Regions from separate parts of the Blautia sp. HCN-1074 genome, predicted to be linked through region 3. Evidence: riboswitches for the same ligand, from Rfam matches in the RefSeq annotation. Region 3 holds a riboswitch; each other region holds the start of a gene.
What was found. A riboswitch is a leader RNA that binds a small molecule or an ion and turns the genes downstream of it on or off. The one in region 3 is predicted to bind cobalamin.

Region 1: another riboswitch for cobalamin. It lies ahead of WKT11_RS09680 (sirohydrochlorin cobaltochelatase); the one in region 3 lies ahead of WKT11_RS18765 (hypothetical protein).
Region 2: another riboswitch for cobalamin. It lies ahead of WKT11_RS16765 (ABC transporter substrate-binding protein); the one in region 3 lies ahead of WKT11_RS18765 (hypothetical protein).

Annotation. Positions count from the first base shown of each region.
Region 1 is NZ_JBBKBP010000009.1:45,103-48,312, reverse strand. Features, by position in the region: gene WKT11_RS09680 (sirohydrochlorin cobaltochelatase) at 1-1,198, opposite strand, end outside; cobalamin riboswitch at 1,398-1,574, opposite strand; partial or broken gene hisI (phosphoribosyl-AMP cyclohydrolase) at 1,701-2,024, opposite strand; gene hisB (imidazoleglycerol-phosphate dehydratase HisB) at 2,328-2,918, opposite strand; gene hisD (histidinol dehydrogenase) at 3,007-3,210, opposite strand, start outside.
Region 2 is NZ_JBBKBP010000026.1:14,708-17,917, reverse strand. Features, by position in the region: gene WKT11_RS16770 (FecCD family ABC transporter permease) at 1-1,014, opposite strand, end outside; gene WKT11_RS16765 (ABC transporter substrate-binding protein) at 1,029-2,129, opposite strand; cobalamin riboswitch at 2,245-2,518, opposite strand; gene WKT11_RS16760 (ABC-2 transporter permease) at 2,599-2,931, opposite strand; gene WKT11_RS16755 (ABC-2 transporter permease) at 2,907-3,210, opposite strand, start outside.
Region 3 is NZ_JBBKBP010000035.1:23,508-26,717, forward strand. Features, by position in the region: gene WKT11_RS18765 (hypothetical protein) at 52-1,260, opposite strand; cobalamin riboswitch at 1,400-1,582, opposite strand; gene WKT11_RS18770 (M28 family peptidase) at 2,108-3,210, shown strand, end outside.

The DNA of each region.
Region 1 (3,210 bases), on a different contig from region 3:
CAATTCTTCCAAGACCTGCGATCTGGCAGTCTACACTGTCGAAATCACCAGATGCTTCGAACTGAGATTTCCAAGAATCTTCATCATCACCAGCCATATCGTTATTAGCGTGATCACCGGCAACAACCATCAGAGGACGAAGAATTACATTCTTAAATCCAGCTTCTTTTACTTTCTCGATAACTGCTTCGCAAGCTGTGTCTTCTGGCTCACCTTCTACAGTACCGATGAATGCATTTGTGAATCCAAGGTCATTCATCTGTGTCTGCATCTGATCATATGTTACGTTAGCTGTATGGGATGTTCCATGTCCCATGAATACGAATGCTGTACCAGCATCTGCTGCTGCCTGCATATCATCAAATCCAGCTTCTTTGCATGCTTCATCTGTGATTGCCTGTGCAACTGCTTTCTTATCGTCGTTGATTACTGTAGCGTCATCACCAACTTCACCAAGCATTGGCTCTGCGATTGCTACGGATTCGAATTTATCTTTATATCCGTCGATAGCTTCTACCATTTCATCATATTCAGCACCATGCATCAGATGTGTAGGCTGTACAACAAGATTCTTAACACCGTTGTCTACTGCACGGTCAAGTGCCTGCTGCATGTTATCGATTACTTCATTATCTCTTGCTTCTACATGGTTGATAATAATCTGTGCTGTGAATGCACGTCTTACTGACCAGTCCGGATATGCTTCTGCAAGAGCATCTTCGATTCCTTTGATATCCTCTGCACGGCTGTCGTTGAAAGATGTACCAAAGCTTACTACAAGGAGTTCGTTCTCACCGATTTCATCCTGGTTACGCGGATCATCTTTGGAAGCGTCACCTGTGTCACGGCCAAAGTATTCAGGGCTTGCTTCTTCACCTTCTACCAGCTCTTTCTGAGCATCTGTCAGTTTGTCCCATGCTTCTTTTGCTGCTTTGCAGTCTTCATCAGTTGTATCTGTTCTTTCCTGAACATAGATCTTATCGATCAGGGCAGCTACTTCATCTGCTGCTTTCTGATCATCATCAGATGCTTCTGTTGTGTCATCGGAAGCTTCTTCTGTATCAGCTGCGTCAGCGTCATCTGCTGTTGCATCATCTGCTGATTCTTCTGTTGCTGTGTCGTCAGATGCGAATGCTACTGCACCTGTTGCTGCTGTCATGGAGCAGGTCATAGATACTGCAAGTAATAAAGCTAACATAGATTTTCTTTTCATTTTGTTTTTCCTCTTTTATTTCTTGAATTTCCGGACAGACGTATGCAAAAAAGCAGCCACATATTCTGCGACTGCCACTTCCCCATAAATACACGGTTTTTTATGAATCAGATATATCTGATTCATTTATCATATAAAAGAGCTATGTATAGTTATGAGAATAGAGGTTCTGTATACCGCAGACCTTAAATTCCACGCCAAGGCAGTTCTCCTGACTTCGATCATCGCCGCTTTTCCCTTCCCGGCAACCCAGTGGTCTCTGAAAGGCAGCTCCCATACACAGTGACGGTATCGCTCCGGATTCTCACCGGATTCTCTTTTGCACATCATATATGATGTAACCTTTGCGCTATAACATTGCACATATTCAATTCGGATATTCTTTTTTTATCACATTTAATAAAAAATGTCAATACAATTTATATATATTTCCTATTAATGTTTTTACACTATATGAGAAACAACGTTGATTCTCTTACTTTACTGCCTCTGTCAATGTTTTGAAGAAGCAGGTTCTGTTTCCTGTATGGCAGGCTGCACCGATCTGCTCTACTTTTGCAAGGATGGTGTCGTTATCGCAATCTAATGTAAGAGACTTTACAAACTGAAGATGTCCGGAAGTGAGGCCTTTGGTCCAGAGTTCATTGCGGCTTCTGCTCCAGTAGGTCATTTTGCCGGTCTGAAGTGTGGTATTGAATGCTTCTTCATTCATGTATGCAAGCATCAGGACTTCGTTTGTCTGATAGTCCTGTGCGATTACAGGTACCATTCCGTCGCTGTTTAACTTGAAATCCGACCAGGCGATGCTGCTCTTTAAATTTGCTGTATTTTCCATCTTTATTACTCTCTCCTGATTAACTTTTATATAGTGGTTTATTTTATCTTTATCTCAAAAGATGTTCCACAGAACCCGCAGAAAATACTATTTTCCTGCTATTCCGGGAACATCTTTCATTATTCTGCAATTATCGTAACTGTTCAGTACCTTCACAGTTACGATTAAAAATCGCCTTCGGCGATGGGATTTTGACTTGTATGTCTCGGGATTTTGGCATGTTCATGCCAAAACACCTCGCGGGATAGTAGACTGCTGAATACTTACCAATTATCTACATTACGCAAGGCTTCCTTTGGTAGACAATACATCTGTGATTCTCGGGTCATAAGATGTTGCTACATCCAGTGCTTTGGCAAAGCTCTTGAACATGGCTTCTGCCATATGATGGTTGTTTCCACCAGTCAGAACCTTGATATGGAGGTTCATGCCACAGGAATAAGAAATAGCGTAGAAAAATTCTTTTACCATTTCTGTAGACATATCGCCAATCTTATCTGTAGTGAATTCTGCATCCCATGCAAAATACGGTCTTCCGGACAGGTCAATCGCACAGAGCACGAGGGATTCATCCATCGGAAGGATGCAGCTGCCGTAACGCTTGATTCCTTTTTTGTCGCCGATTGCTTCTTTTAATGCGGTTCCGAGAACAATTCCTGTGTCCTCGATCGTATGATGATCATCTACCTGAAGGTCACCATGAACTCTGACACTTAAGTCAAAAAGTCCATGACGGGTAAATCCATCCAGCATATGGTCAAAAAATCCCACTCCTGTTTCGATATCGGAATATCCGGTTCCGTCCAGATTAATCTTTAATTTAATCTCGGTTTCTTTTGTATTTCTCTCTACTGAGGCTTCTCTTGCCATAATTACGTCCTCGCTGTTTTTCTCTCTGTAATATGTAATGGATTGGATAGCTTCTCTTCTATTTATTTCTTAAAAAGATCTGACGCTATTATTTATCCTCATCCTCAAAACGAACTGCAATAGAGTTTGCATGTGCAGTAAGCTGTTCGGAGGTTGCAAACTGGATGATATCCTTGTGAATGTCACGCAACGCTGCTTTAGAATAATATACAATGCTTGACTTCTTAATGAAATCATCTACAGAAAGTGCAGAGAAGAATTTGGCTGTTCCGTTTGTTGGGAGTACATGGTT
Region 2 (3,210 bases), on a different contig from region 3:
TACCAGCACACCAATCGGCATCTCAGAATTCTTCAGGATCACACGACATGCCACATCACACCAGATCAGAAAAGACGCGCCAAGAAGTGCGCTCAGTGGAAGTAATCTTCTGTGGTCAGTTCCAAACAGAATCCTGACTACATGAGGAATCACAAGTCCTACAAATCCGATCACGCCAGCACAATATACGGCAAATCCAATCATTACAGAAGCAACAATCAGGTAAAATGTTCTCAATCTGTGTAAATCTGTTCCAAGTGTGATAGAAACTTCATCTCCCAAAAGCATCAGATTCAGATTTCGATACTGTGTCCAGAAGATGACCACACATATCAGAGTAACCGGAAGCATCACACCTACTCTGGCCCAGCTTGCCCCTGCAAGACTTCCCATGCTCCATTTCATAACTTCCGTAGCTGCATTTTTGTCATTTGTAATGTAAATAACAAAATTTGAAAAAGCAGAGCATACCGCACTGACCGCCATTCCGGCAAGGATCAGCTTAGCTGATGTTGCCTTTCCTCCCATATTTGCAATAGCAATAACTGCAAAGGAGGTGATCATCGCGCCAATAAAAGCAGTAACTCCGACAGAGTTCCCGCCAAGAAAGCTTCCGATTCCGAGCATGATTGCCAGCGTTGCACCAAGGGATGCACCAGATGAAATACCCAGTACATAAGGATCTGCCAGCGGGTTCTGCACGATTGCCTGCATTACTACGCCACATACAGAAAGAGCCATTCCAACTGCCAGAGCCAACAGGACTCTGGGCAGTCGGATCAGCCATACAACATCGTGAATTGCACCTTCTGCATAGGCAGACAGACTTTTTATATGAAATAATTTATAAACAATGACACTGTACACATCCTTCAGCGACAGATCAGCATTACCAAAAGTAATCGCCGCAAGTATGGAAAAAATAAGAAATCCTGCAAGTCCGATGAGGACTGCCACATACATGGATGTTCTGAGCACACTGCCTTTTTTTGTCTGTGAAACCTGTTCTTTCACTGTATTTTCCTCAATCAGTCAAGATTAACGTCCGGGTATAATCCTTTTGCAAATGTTTCGATTCCATCCTGTGTACGTGTTGCACTTGCATACATCTCGCTGAGCATGATCGGATAAACACGACCGTTCTTTACAGCGTCAAGACTCTGAAGTGCTTCGTCATCCTGAATAACTGCAAGCTGGTCATTCTTAACTGTTTCCGGATCATCTCCTGCATATGGCATATATACTACGAAAATTACGTCAGGATTTGCTGCAATAATATCTTCTTTTCCAACTGTAGAAGCATCCGGGTTTGCCAGAGTCGCACCTAACTGTGTTACCATATCTCCACCAAGGCTCTTTGCACCATAGTTTGTGATATCTTCTCCAAGAGGTTCCAAAACCATTACGCTTGGTTTCTCTTCTACATCTGCTGTTGCTGTAAGAGTTTTATCGATCACTGCCTTTGCATCATCTACGATTGCCTGTGCTTTGTCCTGTACATCAAAAATCTTTCCAAGGTTTAAAATATCTGTAAATTCATTTTCCAGAGTTCTGTCTCCGTCAGGGCGTGTGTTTGTGTTGTAATAGGTGTTGCAGCCTTTGTCGATCCAGTCTGTTACATTTCCGAGGTTTTTATCAGAGAACAGGGAACTCCAGGATAAGATCATGTCTGGCTCCAACATCGTTACAGTCTCAAGGGATGGGGTAAATTCATCAAGATAATTTGTTTTAGAGAATGCTTCTTTGAGATCATCCGGAACTTCATTATCAAGACCCGCTGTAGCTACAAGGCGGTCTTCCAGTCCAAGTTTCAGCATAGTTTCAATGCTTCCCTGATATACAGCAAGAACTTTCTCCGGTGCCTTTTCATAGGTTGTTTCAATTTCATTTCCATCATAATCATAGGTTGTGATGGTCAGAGGATATTCTGTCTTTGTACCTTCTGCGTCTGCTGTTTTATCTGCATCTGCTGAATCCTGTGCGTCTGCATCTGCTGCCGGCTGGTTGTCCTCTTTGATCGTCTCAGAGTCTGCTCTCTCTGCTGCAAAAGCTGCCGGAGCTGCGGAAACTACCATAGCTGCTGCCATCATAATTGCCATAATTCTTGTAGATAAATACCTGTTTTTCATTTGACTTCCTCTCTTTTCGTATATGTCGTTTACTTGTTCGTGTAACCGAAAAGATGGAACTTCAGAAAAAGTAAAATAGAAGTGATAAAAATAACGGATACTTTTTACGGAAGCTCCTTCTTTACACTGTCAGGCAGGTTTCCTGACTCACAGATCACAGAAAGTTTCCACAAAATAAAAACTGATACAACATCCATGCTTCAGCAGTTCATGAATGTTGTATCAGAAATATTTCCAGATACTCTCTGGCAGCCGGATTCCGCCTTCTCACATATTTATGCAATGACATATTACAATCCCGCTTTTTTCTGTATACAGTGGCCGCAACCGTTCAGGCATTTCACCTGATTCCCTCTCACATTATCATACACAGAATCTGCATATGATAATGTTCACTTAACAGCTATTCAATTACGCTGATATAATTTTAGCACACTGCATTTATAATTACAACTATATTCGAGACACATCAAAATTCTTTCTTCTCCATAAGCCGTACACTACCCCAATAAGACCCCATATATACAATTACTGTGAACAATGCAACTCCAGCCAATACCATTCCCCAGTTCAGTCCATTCAGCCATGCATCGACTGCGTCTGCTGAAAGTCCAATTGTTTTTATCAGAGTATAAACTACGGCAATTATAATAGCCCACATGACCATTGCAATATAACGTCCTTTTTCCGCTCCAAAATGTATTACAAGCGGGAGTGATGCCGTCAACATAAGAAGTGCCAGTGGAATGTATATCAGGCTGCCGATGATAGTCTCACTCAGGCACCCTTGAAGCTCAGGCACCCTTGAAGCTCTGCCACGCCTTTGCAGATCACTCCCGTTATCGTTGTAATTCCCCACGCTGCAGCCGTAAGCCCTGCTCCCAGCAGATATTTCTCTGCCACATATTGTTTTCTGGTAACCGGCAAGGTCATAAGAAATGCAAGACCATTATCAAACTCATCATAACTTATAGTCGTAATGGCAAAAATTGCTGTGACAAACGTAAAATATCCTGTAGCAAAACTGATACTTCCGCTTCCTGCCAGATTCAGGATGACTCCCATTACAATAACCAAGATA
Region 3 (3,210 bases):
CATAACATACCATCATGTATACGTCAATTATTTTAGACTCTTATTTTCTATCTATTTTTCCGTAAATTTCCGGAATTTCTCAAAATTTGTTTCCGGTGTATAGGATTTCAGAACTTCCATCATGTCCTCTACACTATATGTATTATCATACATTCCAATAGATAACGCATACTGCTTATTAAACTCATCTACTGAATCCGCTGTCCAGAATGACTGCTGCAGCCGGAAAGCACTTCCATCTTCACGGTAATCTTCTGCAAAGCCTTCCAGAGCATTTTTCATGGCAACAAATGATGGTGCAACGATAGCACCGTATTTTCCTACAAGATAGTCGATTCTTTCCTTGCCGTTATATCCCTTTTTATTAAACATTTCGTATGTATCTTCTGTAAAACAGTCAATGGAACCCAACAATACATCTGTACTGTTCTCTTCTTCATAAGCATCAATTATCTTGATAAAATCACTTGCGCTCACTACACTCAGAATAACATTATACTCTCCTGTATTCAGCGAATCAGCCAGCTTTTCATCCAGGTGATCTTTTGGATACCCCGGAACCAGAGTAATCTTAATGTCACTGCCTGTTTCAATTTCTTCAGTATCCTGCGTATTCACCAGTTCTTCTACAGACTTCTCATATGACAGGCCATATGCTTCCTGAAGCTTATTCAGAATACCAATCGTTCTCAGACGATGCATCTCATTACCGATAGCAGATCCTCCACATGCTATTATGTAATGATTCTGGTTATTCTGATCCTCTGAAACAAAATACTCCGCCATATTGGCAGCCGCATCCATTTCTGTTTCAACAGATGTTCCTATTGTTCCCAGAAAATAAGGATTATCCTTTACTTTCTCATACATTTCATCACTGATCGTTCCTGAGCCACGTACATAATACATACCATATTCTTCACATACCGGAAGAACTTCTTCAAGATCTGAGGAAAGGAAAGAAATAATTCCCTTTACATTTCTTTCATGAAGCTCGTTGATAAAGCTGATTTCTTCTTCTGCTGTACTTATACTGGAAGAATATAAAAACTCGACATCAAAAGCCATGCCGACATAATTTTCAAAATAATTTCTAAATGCTCTTACTTCTGCATCATTCAGATTATATACGGACACTCCTATTGTCATTTTTCCGTCCTGATTTGTTGTATCACTCTGAGTGTCAGCTGCCATAACTGAAATACTGGTGCAGGTAAGCAGCATAATCATTGTCAATATAAAACTTATTATCTTTTTCATTCCTTTTTTACCTTTCTGTCGTATTTGTATAAAAATTCAAGTTTTCTTTTCTCACATCCTTTCCTGAAATAAAAAAGATCCTTTTCTTAAAATGTATTTTAGGTATAAAAATAAAGCCTTTCTTATACACCGTAAGAAATAACCTTTTTTAATGCAAGCAGGTCTCCTGACTTAAGTTCATCGCATTTTATCGTCTTCCCGCCTCTTAAGCAGTGACATATATGATAAAAAGCTCCCTTTTACAGTGGCGGGACCGTACCGGACTTGCACCGGTTTCCCTTTTAATTCCATATTACTGGAAACATGCATTATTTTTATAATATGATATCAGGGGCTAAAAGTCAAAAACTATTTTTACTCCGCGCTAAGGCTTTTCCCCAACTTCATTATATTTTTATTATATAATTCCATTTGGTTAACGTCAATAATTTACATCTAATATTTATATGTTTTTTTATTCACTTTTACTATGGTCTTGAATATTCAGATTCCAGTATCTATTCCATAATAAGGGTCTCTTTGCAGCACTACCTTCTCTTGTGGCATTTCTTTGTTTATGCTAAAATATTTTTACTACTATAAATGAGCAAATATCTAAAAGTGCACAAAATTCATAGCTGGTTGTGCACATTACGCGAACATTCAACTGCTTTATACTTTTTGCTATCCGCATACCGTGGATTCAATTGTACAGTTTTTCAAATTTGCTCATTTATAGTTTACTATATAATAAAAACTTACAGTATATCATTTTACAAAATCAGGAAAGAGGCGAAATAAATTGAACATTGAAGATTCCTGTATTTCCTGCATTGACACAGACTGGTCCTACCAGCTTGCCAGACGCATGGAAAAAGAGAAAACAAACCCTGTTCTGGGCTATCGTACTGCAGGTTCCGCTGCAGAAACAGCTACAGGAGATATGTTATACAGGGAAATGAAAGCTATCGGACTTACCGATGTAACCAGAGATACATTCTCACTGGACGGATGGGAATTCGAGAAGGCAGTCCTGAAATTTACAGATGATGACGGGCAGGAACACACCTTTCAGATGGGCGGATATCAGACAAATTTCGAGACAGACGGATTTGAAGATTATGAACTCGTTTATCTGGGAAAAGGAACTGCCGCAGATTATGAAGGCATAAACGTAAAAGGAAAGCTGGTTATGGTTGAGATCAACCAACGCGACGAATGGTGGATCAGCTTCCCTGTTTATCAGGCTTATCTGCGCGGCGCTGCTGCCCTGATCGCAGTTCAGGCAAACGGCTACGGAGAAATCGCAGAAACTGCGCTGAATGCACAGGATATCGCAGGTCCTGATTTCGCACCTGCATTCTCCCTGTCTCAGGCAGATGCACGTATCCTGAAGCGTGCCCTCCGGAATAAAATTTCCGCCTGCGAAGACAATACCGCTGATTCAGAAGATATCCGTAACACTCCAGAACAGGATGCTGCTTTATTACGCAGATCCTCATTAAAAGTATCACTGGATGCCCGTTCCAGAGTGATCCCGGACACAACAGCAGGCAATATCACAGGTAAAATACAGGGGACTGAGACAGACTCTATGATCCTGCTGTCCGCACACTATGATTCCTATTTCGATGGATTCCAGGACGATAATGCAGCAGTCGCCATGATGCTCGGCATTGCCCGTGCACTGGTAAAGGGCGGCTATAAACCTGCCCACACTCTCGTCTTCTGTGCAATGGCTGCCGAGGAATGGGGAATCATTGATTCCAAATACGACTGGTCAACAGGAGCCTACAATCAGGTATTCCGCGTACATCCTGACTGGCAGGGTAAAGTGATTGCAGACCTGAACTTTGAACTTCCTGCACACGCACACAATACGCAGGATGCCATCCGCTGTACCTATGAATATGCAGATTTCATCAGACAGTTTACAGACAGCCTGACTGTCCCGAAGGAAGCATATCCTGA